2 regions of the Tsukamurella pseudospumae genome follow, and region 2 is predicted to be linked to the other one. Evidence: riboswitches for the same ligand, from Rfam matches in the RefSeq annotation. Region 2 holds a riboswitch; the other holds the start of a gene.
The links. Region 2 has a riboswitch for cyclic di-AMP ahead of AXK60_RS01520 (C40 family peptidase). Riboswitches for the same ligand answer to the same signal wherever they lie in the genome.

Region 1 (10,021 bases), on a different contig from region 2:
TCACCATCGCGGTGCGCGACCTGGGCATCACCGAGGTCCGATTCACCGGCGGTGAGCCGCTGTTGCGGGCGGACCTGGACCGGATCGTGGCGCACGCCGCTGCGCTGGAGCCGCGTCCGGAGATCTCGCTGACCACGAACGGACTCTCCCTCGCGCGGCACGCCCGGAAACTCGCCGGCGCCGGGCTGGACCGCGTCAACGTCTCCCTCGACACCGTCGACCGCGAGGAGTACGCCCGGGTCACCCGGCGCGACCGCCTCGACGACGCCCTGGCCGGACTGCGGGCCGCCGCATCCGCCGGACTCACCCCGGTCAAGGTCAACGCCGTCCTGGGCCCGGGGCGCCTCGGCGACGCGCGTCCCCTGCTGCGCCTGTGCCTCGACGCGGGCTACGAGCTGCGGATCATCGAGCACATGCCGCTCGACGCCGACCACACCTGGGATCGGGCCACGATGATCACGGCCGAGCACATCCTCGCCGAGCTGCGCCGCGAGTTCGTCCTCACGCCGGACGGCGAGCCCCGGGGCAGTGCGCCGGCCGAGCGCTTCCTGGTGGACGGCGGACCGTCGACGGTGGGCGTCATCGCGTCCGTGACGCGCCCCTTCTGCGGCGACTGCGACCGCGTCCGGCTCACCGCCGACGGTCAGATCCGTACCTGTCTGTTCGCCGCCGACGAGACCGACCTCAAGCCTCTGCTCCGCAGCGGCGCCTCCGACGAGGAGATCGGTGACGCGTGGGCCGCGGCGATGCTCGGCAAGCAGGCGGGCCACGGCATCGACGACCCGACCTTCCTGCAGCCCACGCGCACGATGAGCGCGATCGGTGGCTGACACGTGCTGATCCGCTACTTCGCCGCCGCCCGCGCGGCCGCGGGGGTCTCCGAGGAGACCGTCCCCATGCCCGACGGTGCCTCTGTCGCCGAGGTGGCCGACCTCCTGACCGCCCGCCACCCCGAGCTGGGCCGCGTGCTCACGCGCTGCAGTTACCTGCTCGATGAGGTCGCCGTCCGCGACCTCGAGGCGCCGGCGACGGGGTCGATGCTCGACGTGCTCCCACCCTTCGCGGGCGGCTGATCCTTCCGACACCGGCTCGTGACATCCATCACACTCCACAAAATCACGGTCCGGTAACGGTTGGGCCACGGGCCGGGGTCTGTTACCGTCGCTGAGGGCCGCAGCAGTGGCCACCCGATCGGTCGCAGCGCAGAGCTTCGTCCAGTGTCCGTTTCGGGGAACGCACCATGATCTACACCTGGACGAAGGCGGAGGAACCACCGCGGCCGCAAATGCCGCAGGGCACACGCCCTAGGGGTCAAGCCAGCAATGGCCGAGCAGCCTCTCGCTCGAACCCGACAGCTAACTTCGCACGCGCGTAGAGAGGGAATGACTTCACACGATGACCGCTCGTCACCGCAAGCAGTCCACCACCAGCCTGAGCGCCGCCAAGATCGCCGCCGCCGGCGCGATGCTCGGTGGCGCGGGTCTCGCGCTCGCCGCCCCCGCCGCGAACGCCGCACCCGATTCCCAGTGGGACCAGGTCGCCGCGTGCGAGTCGGGCGGCAATTGGGCCATCAACACCGGCAACGGCTACCACGGCGGCCTCCAGTTCAGCCCGTCGACGTGGGCCGCATACGGCGGCACGCAGTACGCGCCCACCGCCAACCAGGCCACCCGCGCGCAGCAGATCGCGATCGGCGAGAAGGTCCTCGCAGGCCAGGGCAAGGGCGCATGGCCGTCGTGCGGTACCGGCCTCGGTGCCGCGACCCAGCGCACCGTCTCCCCCACCGAGACCTCGAACACCACGCGTCCGGTCACCAAGCCGGTGACCCCGGCCGCGCAGAAGCCCGTCGCCAAGCCCGCCACCCCGGCGGCGCAGAAGCCGGCTGCCAAGCCCGCCGTGAAGCCCGCGGCCAAGCCCGTCGCGAAGCCGGCCGTCAAGCCGGCGCAGAAGCCGGTCGCCGGCCAGACCGCGAACTCGGCCTACGTCCAGCAGGTCATCGCGCAGGCCCAGAACGGCGGCAAGCAGGTCGACCCGGCCGTGCTCGCCATGCTGCAGCAGGCCGCGGCCAAGGGCTACTGAGCCTCCACACACGCTTCCCCCGAAGGGACCGACGGCATCGCCGTCGGTCCCTTCGTTCTTTCACCCCATGCTCGCACGCTGTGAACTGCGACACACCGAATCGATCACGAGGAGGTAACGTTTTGCAGTCGCACATCATCTGCTAGGTTCTTGTCGATCACATTTCGTGACTGCAAAGCACAGTAGGAAGAGAGCCAGGATGACTGCTCGCCCCCGCACCTCGCGCACTGCCGGCAAGATCGCCGCAGTCGGCGCACTGATCGCCGCCGCGGGCCTCGTCGTCGCAGCTCCGGTCTCCGCCGCGCCCGGCTGCCCGTGCGCGAACCCCACCCCCGTGCCGACGCCCGCACCGGGCGCAGCGGCCCCCGCGGCCGCGAAGCCCGCCCCGGCGAAGCCGGCGGCCGGCACTCCCGCCCGGCCCGGCTCGGTGAACGTTCCCGGCGTCGGCGCGGTCGTCATTCCCGGTGTGGGCGGGGTCGGCGGTTCGACGGTGCCCGGGCTCGGCGCCGTCGGCACGGGAACCGGCGCGGTCGCCCCCGCCACGGGCACCCGCCCGGCAGCACCGCGCGGCACCGGCAACGGCACCGGCAACGGAGCGGGCGTCGTGGCGCCGGTCGGCGTGGGCGCCGTCGCGCCCGCGGTCGGCGCAGTGGTGCCCGTCGGTACCGGCACCGTCGCCCCGCGCGGCACCGGCGTGGTGGCGCCTCGCGGCACCGGCACCGTCGCGCCCGTCACGGGGGCGGTCGCACCCCGCGGAGTCGGCACCATCCCCGGCGGCCTGGGTGGCCCGGCCATCGCGGGCGTCGGCGGCGTCCCCGTCGGCGCTCCCGGCGCGGGTATCGGCGGCGTGATCGGCCGCCCCGGGCATCCGCTCGCTCCCGGCGACAACGGCGGCATCGACGGGGTCGGCGTGACCGGCACCAGCTCGGGCGTCAAGCCCGTGCGGCCCGTCGTGCCCGCGACGGCGAACGTCCCGTCGCGCCCGGCGAATCCGGGCGCCACGATCCCCGACGGCGTGCTCGGCGTCCCGGTGGTCCCCGGACACCTCGGTGTCCCCCTGTTCACTCCGCGCCCGTGCGACCCCACGAAGGTCACCACGTGCGCGTAGTTCCGGTCACCTCGTAACGAACCGGCATCGAGTGGGTCGGCGGCTACGCGCTGCCGACCCATTCGTCTGTTCCGTCCCCGAACAGCTGGTGCTTCCAGACGGGCAGCGCCTCTTTCACGGCGTCGACGATCCGCGCGCAGGTCGCGAAGGCAGCGGCGCGGTGATCCGCCGACACGGCGACCACCAGCGCGGCGTCGCCGATCGCCAACGGGCCCACGCGGTGCGACACGGCGACCGCCCGCACTCCCTGCGCGGCGTCCGCTTCGGCCTGCACGACCTCGGCGAGGACCCGCCCGGCGCTGGGGTGCGCCGAGTACTCCAATCGCGTCACGCCGCGGCCCCCGTCGTGATCGCGGACGGCGCCGACGAAACCCACGACCGCGCCCGCCTCGGCGCGCGTCACCGCCGCCTCGTGCGCGGGCAGGTCGATGGGGTCCTCGGTGACCTGCGCGATGACGACCTCAACCATGATCGCCGCCGCGGATCTGGTCCAGCGCGTGCAGCAGCACCCCGTCGAGCACCTCCAGCCCGTCGCGGACACCGCCGGTGGACCCGGGCAGGTTCACCACCAGCGAGGATCCCGCGACGCCGGCGAGCCCGCGGCTGAGCACGGTCGTCGGGACGTCCGGCAGGCCCGACGTGCGGATGGCGTTGGCGAGGCCGGGGATCTCGAAGGTGAGCGCACCGCGCGTCTCCTCGGGCGTGCGATCGGTCGGCGTGAGGCCGGTGCCGCCCGTCGTGAGCACGACGGCGTCGCCGCGCCGGACGGCGGACCGGATGGCTGCGCCCACCTCCTCGCCGTCGGGCACGACGACGGGGCCGTAGACCTCGAAGCCCCGCTCACCGAGCCAGGCTGCGATGAGGGGGCCGGTGGTGTCCGCACGCTCGCCGAGGGCGGCGCGGGTGGAGGCGACCACGACGGTGGCGCAGCGGTCGCGGGACGGTCGGAGCGGTTCGGTCATCATCTCTCCCAGTGGCCGGTCTTGCCGCCGTCCTTGGTGAGCACGCGGATGTCCGTCATGACCGCGGCCGGGTCGAGGGCCTTGACCATGTCGTGCAGGGTCAGGCCCGCGACCGACACCGCGGTGAGCGCCTCCATCTCGACGCCCGTACGGCCGGTGCAGCGCACGGTGGCGGTGACGGTGATCTCCGTTCCCGAGGGCTCGAGGTCCACGGTGACCCCCGAGATCGGCAGCGGGTGGCACAGCGGGATCAGGTCGGCGGTGCGTTTGACCGCCATGATCCCCGCGATGCGGGCGGTGGCGAGCACGTCGCCCTTGGGGACCGCACCGTCGGCGATGGCCGCGATGACGGTCTCGGTGGTACGGAAGGTCCCGGCCGCGACCGCGGTGCGCGCGGTCACGTCCTTGCCGGACACGTCGACCATGCGGGCGGCACCCGTGGCGTCGACGTGCGAGAGCTCTCCGGTCAGCGGTTGATCTTCGTCGACGGGTGCACGTACGGGATGTGCGCCTGCGGGAACTCGACCTCGCCGAACGGCGACATCGCGCCGACCACCGGGGCGGCCAGCTCGTTCACGGCGTGGGCGGCATGGCCGTCGTTCGCCTGCGGCCAGCCGTTGTCGACGTAGCCGGGCTTCTTCGCATTCGAGGTCTCAGACACGCCGCTATTCTGACATGCCGCGGTGTCTAGGCTGTATCGGTGAGCAGTATTGCGGCGTCGGCCGCCCCCGCGGCGCTCCTCGCGGAGTGGTTGCGCGGCCGCGACGACGCGGAGATCACGGCCCTCCTCGACGCCCGCCGCGACGTCGCGACGCCGGTCCCCGCGGGTTTCCCGGTGCTCGCGAGCCGTCTGCTCAGCCCCTCATCGCTGGGCCGGGTGTCCGAGCATCTCACCCTGTTGGACCTGGCCGTCCTGGAACTCGTGCTCGCCGAGTCGGGGATCGACCTCGACGCGCTGGCCCGCCGGCTCCGCGGCCGGGCACTGAAGAAGCAGGTCGCCGCGTCGGCGGGCAAGCTCGTCGGGCTGGCCCTGATCCGGGGCGAGCAGGAGCTGCACACCGCGCCCGCCGTCCGGGAGGCCGTCCCGTGGCGGACGGCGCAGCTGATCGCCCCGCCGGACCTCGCGGACATCGACGCCGCCCTCGCGGTCGCGGGCGAGGACGAGCGGGCCCTACTGGACCGACTCGCGGAGGGCTCGCCGCTGGGCCGGACCGCCGCCGCGGGCCCCGGTACATCGACCGAGCATCCGGTGCAGCGGATGCTCGCATCCGGGCTGCTGGCCCGCGTCGATCACCAGACCGTCGAGCTGCCGTGGGAGGTCCGCGCCCGACTGCGGGGCGAGTTGCCGCTGGGCGCCTCCCTCAAGCCGCCCGTGCTCGACGGTCCGCCCGTCCCCGGCGTCGACGGTGCCGGCGCGGTCGCCGCTCTGGAGCTGCTGCGCCACGCCGACGACGTGCTGGGCGTGCTGGGCGCAGTCCCCGCGCAGCGGGTGAAGGCGGGTGGCATCGGGATCCGCGAGCTGCGCCGCGTCGCGAAGGCGGCGGGCCTGCCCGAGGAGCGCGCCGCGCTCCTCCTGGAGCTGCTCGCGGCCGCGGCGCTGATCGCGGAGGGCGAACTGGACGGCGAGGAGGATTCGGTGTTCGCGCCGACCGTCGCGGTCGACGAGTGGCAGCGGTCCGAGCCCGCGGACCGCTGGGCGCTGCTCGCCCGCACCTGGTTGGACCTGCGGCGACAGCCCGCGCTGATCGGCACCCGCGGTGAGGAGGGCATCGTCGGTCCGCTGCACCGGGCGGCGCGCAGCACCGTCGCCCCGCAGGACCGCGCGGCCGTGCTCGACGCCCTGGCCCTCGCCCCGGAGGGCACCGCCCCGGCGACGGCCGACCTGCACGCCGCGACCCGGTACGCGCACCCGTCCTGGTACCGCAGGCTGACGCTGCAGGCGATCGCGGACATCGTCGAGCAGGCGCAGGTGGTGGGCCTCGTGGCGGGCGGCGCGCTGACGGCCGCCGGCCGCGCGGCCCGCACCACCGATCCCGCGCAGGCGATGGCTGCGGCGTTGCCGAAGCCGGTCGAGGAGTTCCTGCTCCAGGCGGACCTGACACTGACGATCCCCGGTCCCACGACGCACGACTTCGCGGCGTCCGTCGCGCTGGTCGCCGACCTGGAGTCCGCGGGCGGCGCGGCCGTGTACCGCGTGACGGACGCCTCGGTGCGCCGGGCACTCGACGCCGGGCGCACCTCCGCCGAGGTGCACGCCTTCTTCGCCGCGCACGCGGTGACGCCGGTGCCGCAAGGCCTCACCTACCTGGTCGACGACGTCGCGCGCCGGCACGGTGCCCTGCGCGCGGGCGTCGCGGGCTCGTTCCTCCGGTCCGACGACCCCGCCCTCGTCGCAGCGGTCCTCGCCTCCCCCGCGGCGGAGGCGCTCGCGCTGCGGGCCGTCGCCCCGACGGTGCTCATCGCCCAGGTCACGCTGTCGGACCTGGTTGCCGGCCTGGCCGCCGCGGGCTTCAACGCGGCCGCCGAGGACTCGCGCGGCGTCGTCGTCGACCTGCGCCCGTCCGCCGTACGGCTGCCCCCGCCCCGGTCCCGGCCGCCGGCGGCGCGGCCCACGCTCGAGCAGTTGGCCGACGCCGCGGTGCAGATCCGCCGGCAGGACGCCCCGTCGGACGACGGTGCCGGCGTCTCCGGCCGGGAGCTGATGGAGCTGCTCCAGTCCGCGGCCGGCGACGGCCGATCCGTCCGGCTGGGCTACGTGGATGCGAACGGGGTGTTCACGCGGCACGTCGTGGTGCCCGAGTCGGTGCGGCACGGTCAGCTCACGGCGGTCGACGGTGACTCTCCCCGCCGGTTCGCCCTGCATCGCGTGACCACCGCGGAGTACGCCGAGTAGGTCGCAATCATCGGTCCTCGCACGAATTCAATCGTGCAAGAATGGTTGTGTGGCTCATTCCCTGCTCGACCGAGCGATCTACTCCTATTCGGACGTGGATCGTCTCGTCGGGCTTCACTCAGGAACCGCACGCCGCTGGCTGGAGGGCTATGCCCGGGCCGGCAAGTTCTACGATCCGATTCTTCGCGACGAACCAACATGCTCCGATGCAGTGACGTGGGGCGAGATGGTCGAGTCCCGGCTGCTCGCTGAGTACCGCGATCGGCGCGTACCCGTCCAACGGCTTCGACCCGCGATCGTCCAGCTCAGGGAGGAGTTCGGTCGCTACCCCCTCGCGCACGCTCGACCACTCCTCGACGTCGCCGGCCGAGAGCTTGTGCGGATCGTGCAAGAGCGGGTCGAACTCGAGAGTCCGCTGCAGTTAGTGGTGGTGAGGAACGGCCAGGTCGTACTCGCCGACGCCGCCGAGCGATTTTACTCGGCCGCCGGGTACAGCGATGACGTGGTCGCCCGACTGACGCCGGATGTACGAACTCCCGACGTCACGATGAATCCCCGGACAGCGTTCGGGCGGCCGTCCGTCCGTGGCGTGAGGACCGAATCCCTCGCTGAGGACTTCCGCGCCGGCACGACCCGCGCCGAACTGGCCGATCTCTACGATCTAAGCCCGAGCGAGGTCGACGCGGCGATTCGCTTCGAACTGATCGCGGGCAGCGAGCGCAGCGCTTGAGCGCCCAGGGTTTCGCGCCGGTGTACTTCACCGACGAGAACACCCTGGGGCTGGGCAAACTGCTCCGCCGCGCCGGGCGCACAGACGTCTTCTACCCCGGACATGAGGGGCTCCCTGAGATTCCGCGCGGCACCGAGGACCAGGATTGGCTCCCGATCGTCGGAGCGCGCGCGATGATCGTCGTCAGCCGCGATCGAAGAATCAGGACGCGCCCTGCGGAACTGCGCGCCTACCACGAACACGGTGTCCGGTCCGTGTGGATCGGCGCGAAGCAGGACCTCGGGCCACAGCAACAGATGGACCTGTTTCTCGCCCACGAAGATCGCCTTCGGCGCGAGATCATCAAACGCGGCGCCGGCCCCTGGGCAGTCGCACTGGGGCCCTCCGGGATACGCCCTTTGCCGCTTCGCCCGAACCCCGCGGGATCTTGACCACCTTGGTCACACCAGCTCGCCGCGCTTGCGAGTGAGGTAGGCGCGCTCGGCGGAGTTGCCCGACGCGGCGATCGCAGCGTCGTACTCCGCCTTCGCCTCGGCGGTGCGGCCGAGCCGCCGCAGCAGATGCGCCCGGGTGGCGTGGAACGGGTGGTAGTCGGTCAGCGGCAGCGGGTCGACGAGAGCGAGCGCGACGTCGGGGCCGTCGAGTTCGGCGACCGCGACGGCCCGGTTGAGCCGCACGATCGGCGACGGGTCGATAGCGAGGAGCTGGTCGTAGAGCGCCACGACCTGCGCGTAGTCGACGGTGTCGGCGCTGGGCGCGTCGGTGTGGACGGCACCGATCGCGGCGAGGATCTGGTACCGCCCGGGCCGGTTCAGCGCGAGGCACTCCCGGACCAGACGGTGCCCCTCCGCGATCGCGACGCGGTCCCATCCGGCACGGTCCTGCTCGTCGAGCGGCACCAGCTGGCCGCCGCGCACGCGCGCCTCGCGGCGGGCGTCGGTGAGCAGCATCAGGGCGAGCAGGCCGGTCACCTCGGGGTCGTCGGGTAGCAGCACGCGGACCAGCCGCGCCAGCCGGATGGCCTCGGTGGTGAGCTCGGCGAGGATCGGCTCGCCGTCGCCGCTCGCGAGGTACCCCTCGTTGAAGACGAGGAACAGCACCGTCAGCACCCCGTCGACCCGGTCGGGCAGGTCCGACGGTGCCGGTACCCGGTACGGGATGCGGGCCGCGGCGATCTTCTTCTTGGCGCGGGTGATCCGCTGCCCCATCGTGGTCTCGGGGACGAGGAAGGCACGGGCGATCTCGGGCACCGTCAGGCCGCCGAGCAGGCGGAGTGTGAGCGCGATCCGCGCTTCGGGGGCGAGCGCAGGGTGGCAGCAGGTGAAGATCAGCCGCAGCCGGTCGTCCTCGACCGCGCCGGTCGGTTCGGGGTCGGAGTCGTCGTGGATCATCTCAGCCGCCCTGTGCTTGGCGTCGCGCTGGTTCTCGCGCCGGATCCGGTCGATCGCGCGGTTGCCCGCGGTGGTGGTGAGCCAGGCGCCGGGGTTCGGCGGGATGCCGTCGGCCCGCCAGCGCTCGACGGCGACCAGGATCGCCTCGCCCGCCGCCTCCTCGGCGATCGTGATGTCGCCGAAGCGGCGGACGAGCGAGGCGACGACCCGGCCGTACTCCTCGCGGAACACCCGGTCGAGGGCGGCGACCGAGTCGGGATTCGGCCCGCTCGCTCCGTTCCCGGCGCCGGGCTCGGTCACGCCAGCCCGTCGAAGGCGCGGACCTCGACGGTGCCGCCGCAGGCCTTGGATCCCTCGGCCGCGAGCCGCAGCGCGACGTCGAGGTCGGGCGCGTCGATCACCCAGAACCCGCCGAGGAGCTCCTTCGACTCGAGGTAGGGGCCGTCGGTGATGATCGGCTTGTCGCCGCGGCCGTCGACGACGGTTGCGGTGGTCGCCTCCGCGAGCCCGCCGGCGAAGACCCAGTAGCCGTCGGCCTTGAGCTGCTGGTTGAACGCGTCCGTTCGCGCGAACGCCTCCTCCATCGCCTCCTTCGTGCCGTAGTCGCCGAAGTCGCCGCGCTCGGCGGGTCCGTGCACGGAGAGCAGGTAGTTCGTCATGGTCGTTCCTCTCGTCGTCGGATCGCCTGGTGGCGGTCCCTCACCTTCACTACGAACTCGGGCGTACCGATACGACACCACCCTCGGAAATTCTTCGCAGCACCGATGTCGAAATCCGTCGGCCCCGTTCGTGGAAGGGGTAGGACGCGCCCGCCCCGGGCACCGTCAACCACCGCTGAGGAGCACGCCATGAGCACCA
Region 2 (10,021 bases):
CGCGGCCCGGTCCGCGCGGGGACGGTACAGCGCGGCGGGCTCCGGCGTCGCGACCGAGGCCCGGCACCCGCCGAGGGGCGGCGCACCGTCGGGCCCCAGGGCGCACGTGTGGGCCGCGCCGGCCCGGAGCCTGGTCGTGCACGTGCGGAGGCCGCACGTGTCGGCGAGGAGGTCCGCGAGATCCGCCGCATCCGACCGCGAGCGGACCGGTCCGAGGCTCGGCGCGCCGGCCGGGGCGGACCGTTTGACCGCGAGCCGGGGGAAGGGCTCGACCGTCAGGCAGATCCACCAGCCGCGCTTCGGATACTTCGAACGGCGGTTGTACGGGGGAGTGTGCGCCGCGATGAGGCGCAACTCGCGGGCCGCGGCCTCGAGCGCGTGCGCGCACTCGACGTGGTCCACCCGCTCCGCGAGCCCCACCATCTCCTTGATGCGCCCGCGCGTCTCGCCCGCCGTGAAGTAGCTGCGTACGCGACGGCGCAGGTCGCCCGACGTACCGACGTACAGCACCTCGTTCCCCGGCCCGCGGAAGAGGTAGACGCCCGGACGCTCGGGCAGCGGATCCGCGAGGTGGCGCTTCGCGCGCTGCTGCGGCGTGACCGAGGGCAGGTGCCCCCGCAGCTCTCCGAGCGTATGGATGCCCTGGTTGCCGACGCGCCCGATGAGCCCGTGCAACACCTCGACCGTGGCCCGCGCATCGTCGAGCGCGCGGTGGTTGGGCGTGGTCTCGGTGCGGAACAGGCGCGCCAGCTCGCTCAGCTTGACCGACGGTGCTTCGTCCCGCGTGAGCACCCGGCGCGCCAGCTGGACGGTGCACAGGGACTGCGCCTTCGGCCACGGCGTGCCGGTGGCGGCGGCTGCGGCCTTGAGGAAGCCCATGTCGAAGCGGGCGTTGTGGGCGACCAGGACCGCGCCGTGCGCGAACTCGAGGAAGGCCGGGAGCACGGACTCGATTCGCGGCGCTCCGGTGACCATCGCGGTGGTGATGCCCGTGAGGTGGGTGATGTGCGGTGAGATGCCGCACCCCGGATCGACCAGCGTGCCGAACTCGCCCAGCACCTCGCCGCCGCGCACCTTGACGGCGCCGATCTCGGTGATCGCGTCGCCCCCCTTCGGCGAGCCGCCCGTGGTCTCCAGGTCGACCACGACGAAGGTCACGTCCCGGAGCGCCGGGTCCGTGGCGCCCGTATCGAGGTCGTCCAGGCTGAGCTGCATGCCGAGACCGTAGAACACCCCACCGACAAGTCCTCCCGTCCCGAACGGGCGCGCGAAACTTGTCGGTCGTCCCGCATACCGTCGCCGCGAACGAGACGATCGAACGAAGGGAACCACCGTCATGGCTCTGCACGTCGACTGCGCCACCTGTCCCGCCAAACCCCGCGCCTGTGGCGACTGCTCCGTGGGCTTCCTCCTGGGGCCCGTGGTCGTGGCGGCGCCGGCCGCAGCATCGCCCCCGGCACCGATGATCACGGCCGAACCGGGCCTGAACGACGCGATTGCGGCGTTCGCGAGCGAAGGAATGTTGCCGCGGCTTCGCGTACTGTCTGACCAGTACGAACAAGCCGGATAGACCGCTTCCGAGGTCGATCGGACGGTGCTTCTCGGCGCGTCCGGCTAGACAGCGGCGTTTCCGTTTCGTAATCTTTCTGAGACCTTGCGGAGGAGCCCGGGGCGAAAACCGCTCCGTCTCCCGAGGTCACCGCCTAAGAGGCCGCGAGGCCTCGCCGGGGACCCACACGCGTTATCCGGGGTGAATCGCCGGAGGTTTTCGAGCCTCCGGGGTAGGGCATCTTCCTCGCCCGAACCCGTCAGCTAACTCGGTCGGCGGTCGGGAAGAAACTTAGGAGAAACCCTTCGTGGCGAAACACCGGCTTCAGCCGCAGCCCAGCAAGGGCGCCACCGTTGCGCGCGGTGCCCTCGCCGCGGGCGCAGTGACCATCGGTACGCTCGCAGCTCCCTCGGTCGCGTTCGCAGCGCCCGCCCCTGCCGTTCCCGCGCCGCAGGCGCCGGAGGTCAAGCCGGCCCCCGTGGTGAAGCCCGTCGCGAAGCCCGCGGGCACGGCGAAGCCGGCGGCCAAGGTCAAGCCCGCAGCTGCTCAGGTCGCCGCTACGCGGAACACCACGGCTCGTCCGAACATCGTCACCGGCATCGCGATCGCCCCGAAGCCGGGTGAGACCACGGTCGCCGGCGTGCAGCCCGGCGGCGCGAAGGCCAAGGTCGTGCAGGCCGCGCTGTCGCGCCAGGGCCTGCCCTACTCGTACGGCTCCGCCGGCCCGACCTCGTTCGACTGCTCGGGTCTCGTCTACTGGTCCATGAAGCAGGCCGGTATCACCGTCCCGCGCGACAGCTACGGCCAGCTCGGCGGCGGTCGCGCGGTCGCGATCGCGGACCTCCAGCCCGGCGACATCGTGATCTACAACGGCGGCAGCCACGCCGCCCTCTACATCGGCAACGGCAAGGTCGTCCACTCGGTGAACTACGGCATCCCCGTCAAGGTGAGCCCGCTCAACGAGATGTCCGTGTACTCCGCTCGACGTTACTGACGTAGCCTTGCTGTGATTGCCACCGCAATCACAGCTCGTCGCGGGGCAGGTGCCTCGCGACGTCAGTCTGGAAGGACCCGCTCGGCCGTGTCATCGACCTCTCAGCCCCGCTCCCTGCTGGCGCGCGGCATCGCCGCGTCCGCCGCTCTTGCCATGGTTGCGGGGCTCACCGTGGTCGGCAGTGCCACCGCGGACCCGGATACTGCCGACGCAGCGCTCAAGCAGTACAAGGACCTGTCCGAGCAGGCATCCGCGACGAACGAGGCGGCGAAGGCCGCGCAGGAGGACGCCGCGAAGGCCACCGCCGCCAAGCGGGCCGCCGACGCCACGCTGGTCGCCGCGAAGCGCGAGGTCACCGCCGTTCAGGCGCGCCAGGCCGCGTTGCAGCCGCAGATCGACGCGGTGGTCGTCGCGAACTACAAGGGCTCGCGGACGAACCGCACCTACGCGCTGCTCGTGAGCGACTCGCCGCAGCAGATGCTCGATCAGATGTCCACGCTGGACTTCATCAACCGCGACGTGGTCGCCACCGTCGCCGCGTTCAAGAAGTCGAAGACCGAGGCCGACTCGGCCGCGAAGCGGGCCGACGAGGCGGCGAAGGCCGCCGACACCACGAAGACCGAGGCCGAGAAGAAGGCTGCCGACCTGCGGGAGAAGAAGTCCCGTCTCGCCCAGGAGATCGCGCGGATCAAGGCGATCTACGACCGGTTGACCGGGGCGCAGCGCGGCTCGCTCATCGGCAAGCCGACGCCCTTCGACCCCAGCAAGGTGCCGCCGGGCAGCACCGCGGAGCTCGCCGCCGTGCGCGCCGCGGTCACCCGCGTCGGCATGCCCTACGCCTGGGGCGGTACCGGCCCCGGCCAGTTCGACTGCTCGGGCCTGATGGTCTGGGCCTACCAGCAGTCCGGCAAGTCGTTGCCGCGCACGTCGCAGGCCCAGCTCAGCGGCGGGCAGCCCGTGTCGCGAGACGCCCTGCAGCCGGGCGACATCATCGTCTACTACGCCGCTGCCACGCACGTCGGCATGTACGTGGGCGATGGAAAGGTGGTGCACGCCTCCACCTACGGCGTCCCCGTCCAGGTCGTGCCGATCGACGCGGCGGGCCCCTACAAGGCGGCCGTCCGCTACTAGCTAGGCTCAGTCACCATGCCGCGCACGCTGCTGGTCACCAACGACTTCCCACCCCGCCCCGGCGGGATCCAGACGTACCTCCAGGCGTTCGTCCGGCACCTTCCGGCCGACGAGCTGGTGGTGTACGCATCGCGCTGGCGCGGCAGCGAGGAGTACGACGCCGCGCAGCCCTTCGAGGTGGTGCGCCACCCCACGTCGCTCCTGCTGCCCACCCCCGACGCGTTCGGTCGCGCCCGGGACCTGGTGCGCGATAGGGACATCGAGACGGTCTGGTTCGGTGCCGCCGCGCCGCTCGCGCTGCTCGGCGCCCCGCTCAAGGACGCGGGCGCCCTGCGCACCGTCGCCTCCACCCACGGCCACGAGGTCGGCTGGTCGATGCTCCCGCCGTCGCGCGCGTGCCTGCGCCGCATCGGCGACACCACCGACGTCACGACCTATGTCAGCAAGTACACCCGCGGCAGGTTCGCCGCCGCGTTCGGTCCGCGGGCCGCGCTGGAGCACCTCCCGCCCGGGGTCGACACGGACGTCTTCCGGCCCGACGGTGCCGCCCGCGCGGAGCTCCGACGGCGGTACGGCCTGGGCGACGATGAGCCCGTGGTCCTGTGCCTCTCGCGGCTCGTGCCGCGCAAGGGGCAGGACATGCTCATCCGTGCGCTGCCGCGGATCCGTGCGCAGGTCCCCGGGGCGAGGCTCGTGATCGTCGGCGGCGGTCCGTACGCGGAGACGCTGCACAAGCTGGTGCGCAGCGTCGGCGTCGAGGAGCACGTGATTTTCACCGGTGGCGTCCCCGCCGACGAGTTGGCGGCGCATCACAATCTCGGCGATGTCTTCGCCATGCCCTGTCGCACGCGTGGCGCGGGTCTTGACGTCGAGGGGCTCGGCATCGTCTTCCTCGAGGCCTCGGCGACCGGCAAGCCGGTCGTGGCGGGAGACTCGGGCGGTGCTCCGGAGACGGTGTGGGAGGGCGAGTCGGGGCACGTCGTCCCCGGCCGTGACGTCGACGCCATCGCCGACGCCGTCGCCGGCCTGCTCGCCGATCCCGACCGCGCTGCAGCCATGGGCGCCCGCGGCCGCGAGCTGGTGGGTGAGCACTTCGACTGGCGCCGCCTCGGCCACCGCCTCCAGACCCTCCTGAACCCCTTCTGACCCCCCGCTGGCGCCTGCGGCCGTGCGCAATATTCATTGTGGCGTATGTTCAGTGCATGAGGTGGGCATCGATATGTCTGGTCATGGCCTGCGCGGCGGGCGTCGTCACAGGCTGCGGGGGCGATCGCACGCCGTCGATCAAGGGCGTGACCGTTGATCGCCGGGAGGGCTGTTCGACACCGCTCATGGTGCCTGCGGTCGACTTCACCGAGGGGCCGGTCACGATGTCGGGAAGGGTCAGGTGGAACGGATCCCTGCTCGGTGGCACGGTGAAGAACGCACTGGAACCGTTGTCGGTTCGTGAGAGGTTCGTCGTGCCCGAGGGGGAGGAGCTCGAACGCCTCCGCACCGACATCGCCGACAGGATCATGGGGACATTCCGACAACGAGAGTCGACGTACAGTCTGAAGGTTCCGGTCCGGGCACAGTGGGGCGTGTTCGAGCCTCGCTGCGCCTACCGCGTCGAGCTCTCGTACGACGGTCGAGCGTTCACGATCGATGTCCAAGCAGGCTCCGGCGAATTGGTCAACGGTCTGGCGAACGACGGCGGCGGGTATGCGGGGCCAACGCCATGAGAATGGGCGGCGTCAGTGCACGCCGTGAGATTCGGTGGAACTCTGCGACGGCCCCTCGGCGTGTCGTCGCCGACACGCACCAAAGCTGCGCGGGTTGGGTGAGGGCTGCGTCGATCGTCGTGACGGCGGCTTTCGCGGCGGTCGCAGTGGCCGGCTGCTCCGGTTCTCGCGAACGACTTTCGGCGTCGACGGCGTGGAGCGGGACGAGACGTCCTGCGCCCTCCCTGCACCGCCGTGGACCGTACTCGCTTCGTACGGCAATCTCGGGTACGGGACGAGCACCGTCGAATGGTCGGGTGGGGTTCGCGTTCAGGACGTGCAGGATGCGTTCCGCAGGGCCGACGGTGCCGCAGATGTCGAGTCCCCGACCGGCGACCAGTGGGAGCGGGTACGCAGCGCTGTGAACAACGCCGTGCTCAAGACCTTCCCCGCGCTCAGCTCCCAGGTCACCGTCCGAACCGCCGCGGGCGAGCGGAAGGTGGTGTACGAGTTGCGCTGCCGCTACCGGGTCGCGATGCACCGCGGGGATCAGCGGTTCAGCCTCGATGTCGAAGGCGGATCGGGCCTGTGGGAGGCCACGTCGACGCCCATCGATCAGAGCGGCTGAGAGCTTCGGTGGAACTCTGCGACTCCGGCTCGGCGTGTCGTCGCCGACACGCACCGAAGATCAGGCGGCCGAGGCTCCGGGCCGGGCGGACGGCGGACCGTCGGGTAGGAGAACAGAACCGCCGCACCGGAATCCGGTGCGGCGGTTCTGTGTTCGACGACTACTTGGCGTACATCTCCGCGATGTCGTCGGCGTACTTCTGCGACACGACATTGCGCTTGACCTTCATGGTCGGCGTCATCTCGCCGGTCTCCTCGGAGAAGTCCTCGGGGAGGATCCGGACCTTCTTGATGGCCTCGGCCTTGGACACGGTCTCGTTGGCAACGGCGACGGCCCGGTTGATCTCGGCCACGAGATCGGGATCGGTGCGCAGATCGGCGACGGTGGCCGACTCGGGCTTGCCGTTGGCGGACTTCCACTGCGGGAAGGCCTCCGGGTCGATGGTGACGAGCGCGGCGATGAAGGGCTGTGCGTCACCGACCACCATGGCCTGGGAGATGAGGGCGTTGCCGCGCAGCGCGTCCTCGAGGCCCGCGGGGGAGACGTTCTTGCCGCCCGCGGTGACGATGAGCTCCTTCTTGCGACCGGTGATCGAGAGGAAGCCGTCGTCATCGATCGAGCCGAGATCGCCGGTGTGGAACCAGCCGTCCTCGATCGCGGTCTTCGTGGCCTCCTCGTTGCGCCAGTACCCGCGGAACACCACGGAGCCCTTGAGCATGATCTCGCCGTCCTCGGCGATCTTCGCGGCCTGCCCGGCCAGCGGCCGCCCGACGCTGCCGATCTTCTGCGCGCCCGCAACGTTGACGGTGATGGCCGCGGTGGTCTCGGTGAGGCCGTAGCCCTCCATGACGGTGACGCCGACGCCGCGGAAGAAGTGCCCCAGCCGCGCGCCCAGGGGAGCGCCGCCCGAGATCGCGACCTTGCAGTTCCCGCCGAGCGCGGACTTGAGCTTGCCGTAGACGAGCTTGTCGAACAGGGCGTGCTTGGCCTTGAGCAGCAGGCCGGCGCCTCCGTCGTCCAGCGACTGGCTGTACTCGATCGCGGTCTGCACGGCCGCCTCGAAGATCTTGCCCTTGCCGCCGTCGACGGCGCTCTGCTGCGCCGACGCGAAGACCTTCTCGAAGACGCGGGGCACCGAGAGGATCAGCGTGGGCTGGAAGACCGAGAACTGCGGCACCAGGTTCCGGGTGTCGTTGAAGTGGCCGACCACGGCGCCGCCCTTGAAGCAGGCGATGTTCACGGCGCGCGCGAGCACGTGCGCCAGGGGCAGGAACATCACGTTCGAGCCGCCGCGGATGGCGTCGCCGAAGGGGGAGGCGAGGATCGCGTCGGCCTCGCTCATGAGGTTCGAGTGCATGAGCTCGCAGCCCTTGGGGCGGCCGGTGGTGCCCGACGTGTAGATCAGGGTGGCGAGGTCGTCGGCCTTGACGCCGGCACGCCCCGCGTGGACCTGCTCCTCGGTGACGCCCGCGTCGGCGCCCTCGGCGGTGAGCGCCTCGACGGCGCCCTTCTCCCCGTCCTCGGGGTCGATGCGCAGCACTCGCGCGACCTTGTGCAGGTCTTTCAGCTCGGCGACCTCGGCGGCCTGCTTCGGGCCCTCGATGACCATGAGCACGGCATCGGAATCCTGCAGGATCCAGTCGATCTGGCCGGCGGAGCTGGTCTCGTAGACCGGCACCGTCACGGCGCCGATGGCCCAGATCGCGAAGTCGATGAGCGGCCACTCGTACCGGGTGGACGAGATGAGCGCCACCCGGTCACCCGGCTGCACGCCCTGCGCGATGAGGCCCTTCGCGACGCCGAGGATCTCCTGCTCGTACTGCTTCGAGGTGACCGGCTCCCAGTTGCCCGCGACGAGCCGCTTGACCCGGACGCTGTCCGGATCGGTGCGTGCCACGTCGAACACGACATCGACCGTGGAGGCCGAGGGGTCGATGGTGTAGTTGGCAGGGACGCTTATCTCGCGCACGTATCCTCCGGGTCGTGATCGCTGGTGATGTGGTGAACCTTACACCGCTGCAAAGGGGGTGTTCGGGGCATGAGGGAACCCTCGCACCGTCGTACCGCGGGCGCCGGACGGGGCCTAACCGACCCGGCACCGTCCGCCCCGACCACGGATGTGTGAAGCTTAGGAGGTGAGCACCATCCAAGTGGCCGACGTCGCGTTCGTCGCCGCCCACCCGAGTGCCGTGGCCGCCGCGATGGCGGGCGCGCAGCGGTGGCGCGGTTGGTTCCCCGACCTGCGCCTGTCCGTCACCGAGGACCGGGGCGATCTCGGGATCCGCTGGAAGGTCGAGGGACCGGTCGCCGGGACCTCGGAGTTCTGGATCGAGCCGCACCTGGACGGCAGCCTGCTCCACTACTTCCTGCACGCCGAGCCCGCGCGGCCGATGACGCCGGAGCAGATCGTCGCGGACGTGCGCGAGCGCCGGGTCCGCGGGCACGACGTGATGTTCGACGTGAAGTTCACCGCCGAGAACGGCAGGGTCCTGGGCGGCCCGGCTGTCGGGGAGGTGGACCGTGTCCGACGGTGACCGCACCCGCGAATCCATCGTCATCGCGGCGTCGCCCGAGCGGATCATGTCCGCCATCTCGGGCTTCGACCGTTATCCGGAGTGGGTCTCCGCGGCCCGCGAGGTCACCGTCCTCGAGACCACCGAGGACGGGCTGCCGAAGCGCGTGCGGTTCGTGCTCGAGGAGGGCTTCCTCCGCGACACCTACGAGCTCGAGTACCGCTGGGCCCCGGGCGGCCGGTCGGTCGAGTGGGATCTCGCTGCGAGCACGCTCCAGAGCACACAGCACGGCCGGTACGACCTCACGCCCACGGCCGACGGTGCCGGTACCACCGTCACCTACACGCTGGAGGTCACCCTCCAGATCCCCATGCTCGGGATGCTCCGCCGCAAGGCGGAGAAGGCGATCACCGACACCGCCCTCAAGGAGCTCAAGCGCCACGTCGAGGGCGAGTCGGCGGCGCAATCCTGATGTCGGACGGGGCGTCCGGGGCCGCCGGGACGCGGGTACTGCTCCTCGCGGGCGCGGGGGGATCGGGCCGGACCACGACGGCGACGGCCCTCGCGGCGAGCGCTGCGGACCGGGGCCGCACCCTGTTGGTCACCGTCGGGCGGGTCGTCGACCCGTTGCTCGCCGACGGAGGCGCGCCCTTCGACCACGTGCACCTCAATCCGGTCGAGCTGCTCGCGCAATGGTGGGAGAGCCTCTCCACCACGGTCCGGGCCGGACGGGGCCTCGTCGACTCCGCCGACGGCGGCTCCGGTTTCGATCCGTTCGCCCTGGAGCCGCCCGAGCTCACCGGTCTCGCGGACGCCGAGCACGTGCTCGTGCTCCGGGCGATCCGCGGGCACGCCGGCTCGGGCGAGTACCGCACCGTCGTCGTGGACGGACCGGGTTTCGACGGCCTGGTCTCCCTGCTCACCGCCCCGGCGTCGCTCGCGGCGTACCTGGAACGCGTGTGGCCCCGGCACATCCGGCTGTCGGGTTCCACCTCCGGGCCGGCCGCGGGCGCGCTCGCGGCGCTGCTGCTGGCCGAGCCCCTCGCCGGCCTGGCCGAGCAGCTGGCCGCGTTCGTCGCGGACCGGTCCGCGCTGGAGCTGGTGTACGTCCTCACCGGCGACGCCGGCCGTCCGGCGCGGGCTCGGCAGGAGCTCGCGGCGCTGGAGGTGCTGGGTCTGCGGCCCGTGGCCCTCGTGCTGGGCCGGCTGATCGAACTCGACGACCGGTTCGCACTCGACCTGCCGCACCCCGGCGTGCGGCTGGTGCGTGCCCGCGTCGCCGAGCAGGACGACGCGCGCGAGGCCCTCGCGGCGATCTCGACGGTGCTGGAACGCCCCGTCGTCGAGGTGGCCGAGGCCGCGGACCCCGTGACGACCCCCGCGCGTGCGGCCGCCTTGGCCTGGGACGCGGCAGCGATCCTCGACGCCGCGCCCGCGACGGTTCCCGCACCCGAGGTGCGCCGGCTGGGCGGCGAGGGCCTGGACGTGCGGTACGAGTGGGCGATC

Region 1: linked by a shared signal. The riboswitch ahead of AXK60_RS22220 (transglycosylase family protein) and the one ahead of AXK60_RS01520 (C40 family peptidase) in region 2 are both predicted to bind cyclic di-AMP.

Annotation. Positions count from the first base shown of each region.
Region 1 is NZ_LSRF01000058.1:762,232-772,252, reverse strand. It holds gene moaA (GTP 3',8-cyclase MoaA) at 1-830, shown strand, start outside; gene AXK60_RS22225 (MoaD/ThiS family protein) at 834-1,073, shown strand; cyclic di-AMP (ydaO/yuaA leader) riboswitch at 1,225-1,386, shown strand; gene AXK60_RS22220 (transglycosylase family protein) at 1,396-2,079, shown strand; gene AXK60_RS22215 (hypothetical protein) at 2,279-3,187, shown strand; gene AXK60_RS22210 (molybdenum cofactor biosynthesis protein MoaE) at 3,231-3,656, opposite strand; gene AXK60_RS22205 (MogA/MoaB family molybdenum cofactor biosynthesis protein) at 3,649-4,149, opposite strand; gene moaC (cyclic pyranopterin monophosphate synthase MoaC) at 4,149-4,574, opposite strand; gene AXK60_RS22195 (hypothetical protein) at 4,616-4,810, opposite strand; gene AXK60_RS22190 (helicase-associated domain-containing protein) at 4,850-7,042, shown strand; gene AXK60_RS22185 (DUF433 domain-containing protein) at 7,092-7,772, shown strand; gene AXK60_RS22180 (PIN-like domain-containing protein) at 7,769-8,203, shown strand; gene AXK60_RS22175 (RNA polymerase sigma factor) at 8,213-9,463, opposite strand; gene AXK60_RS22170 (YciI family protein) at 9,460-9,822, opposite strand; gene AXK60_RS22165 (DUF6069 family protein) at 10,012-10,021, shown strand, end outside.
Region 2 is NZ_LSRF01000001.1:329,423-339,443, reverse strand. It holds gene AXK60_RS01525 (DEDD exonuclease domain-containing protein) at 1-1,215, opposite strand, end outside; cyclic di-AMP (ydaO/yuaA leader) riboswitch at 1,691-1,842, shown strand; gene AXK60_RS01520 (C40 family peptidase) at 1,857-2,543, shown strand; gene AXK60_RS01515 (NlpC/P60 family protein) at 2,631-3,674, shown strand; gene AXK60_RS01510 (glycosyltransferase family 4 protein) at 3,690-4,820, shown strand; gene AXK60_RS01505 (hypothetical protein) at 4,877-5,395, shown strand; gene AXK60_RS01500 (hypothetical protein) at 5,712-6,002, shown strand; gene AXK60_RS01495 (AMP-dependent synthetase/ligase) at 6,163-7,971, opposite strand; gene AXK60_RS01490 (hypothetical protein) at 8,138-8,536, shown strand; gene AXK60_RS01485 (SRPBCC family protein) at 8,523-8,987, shown strand; gene AXK60_RS01480 (ArsA family ATPase) at 8,987-10,021, shown strand, end outside.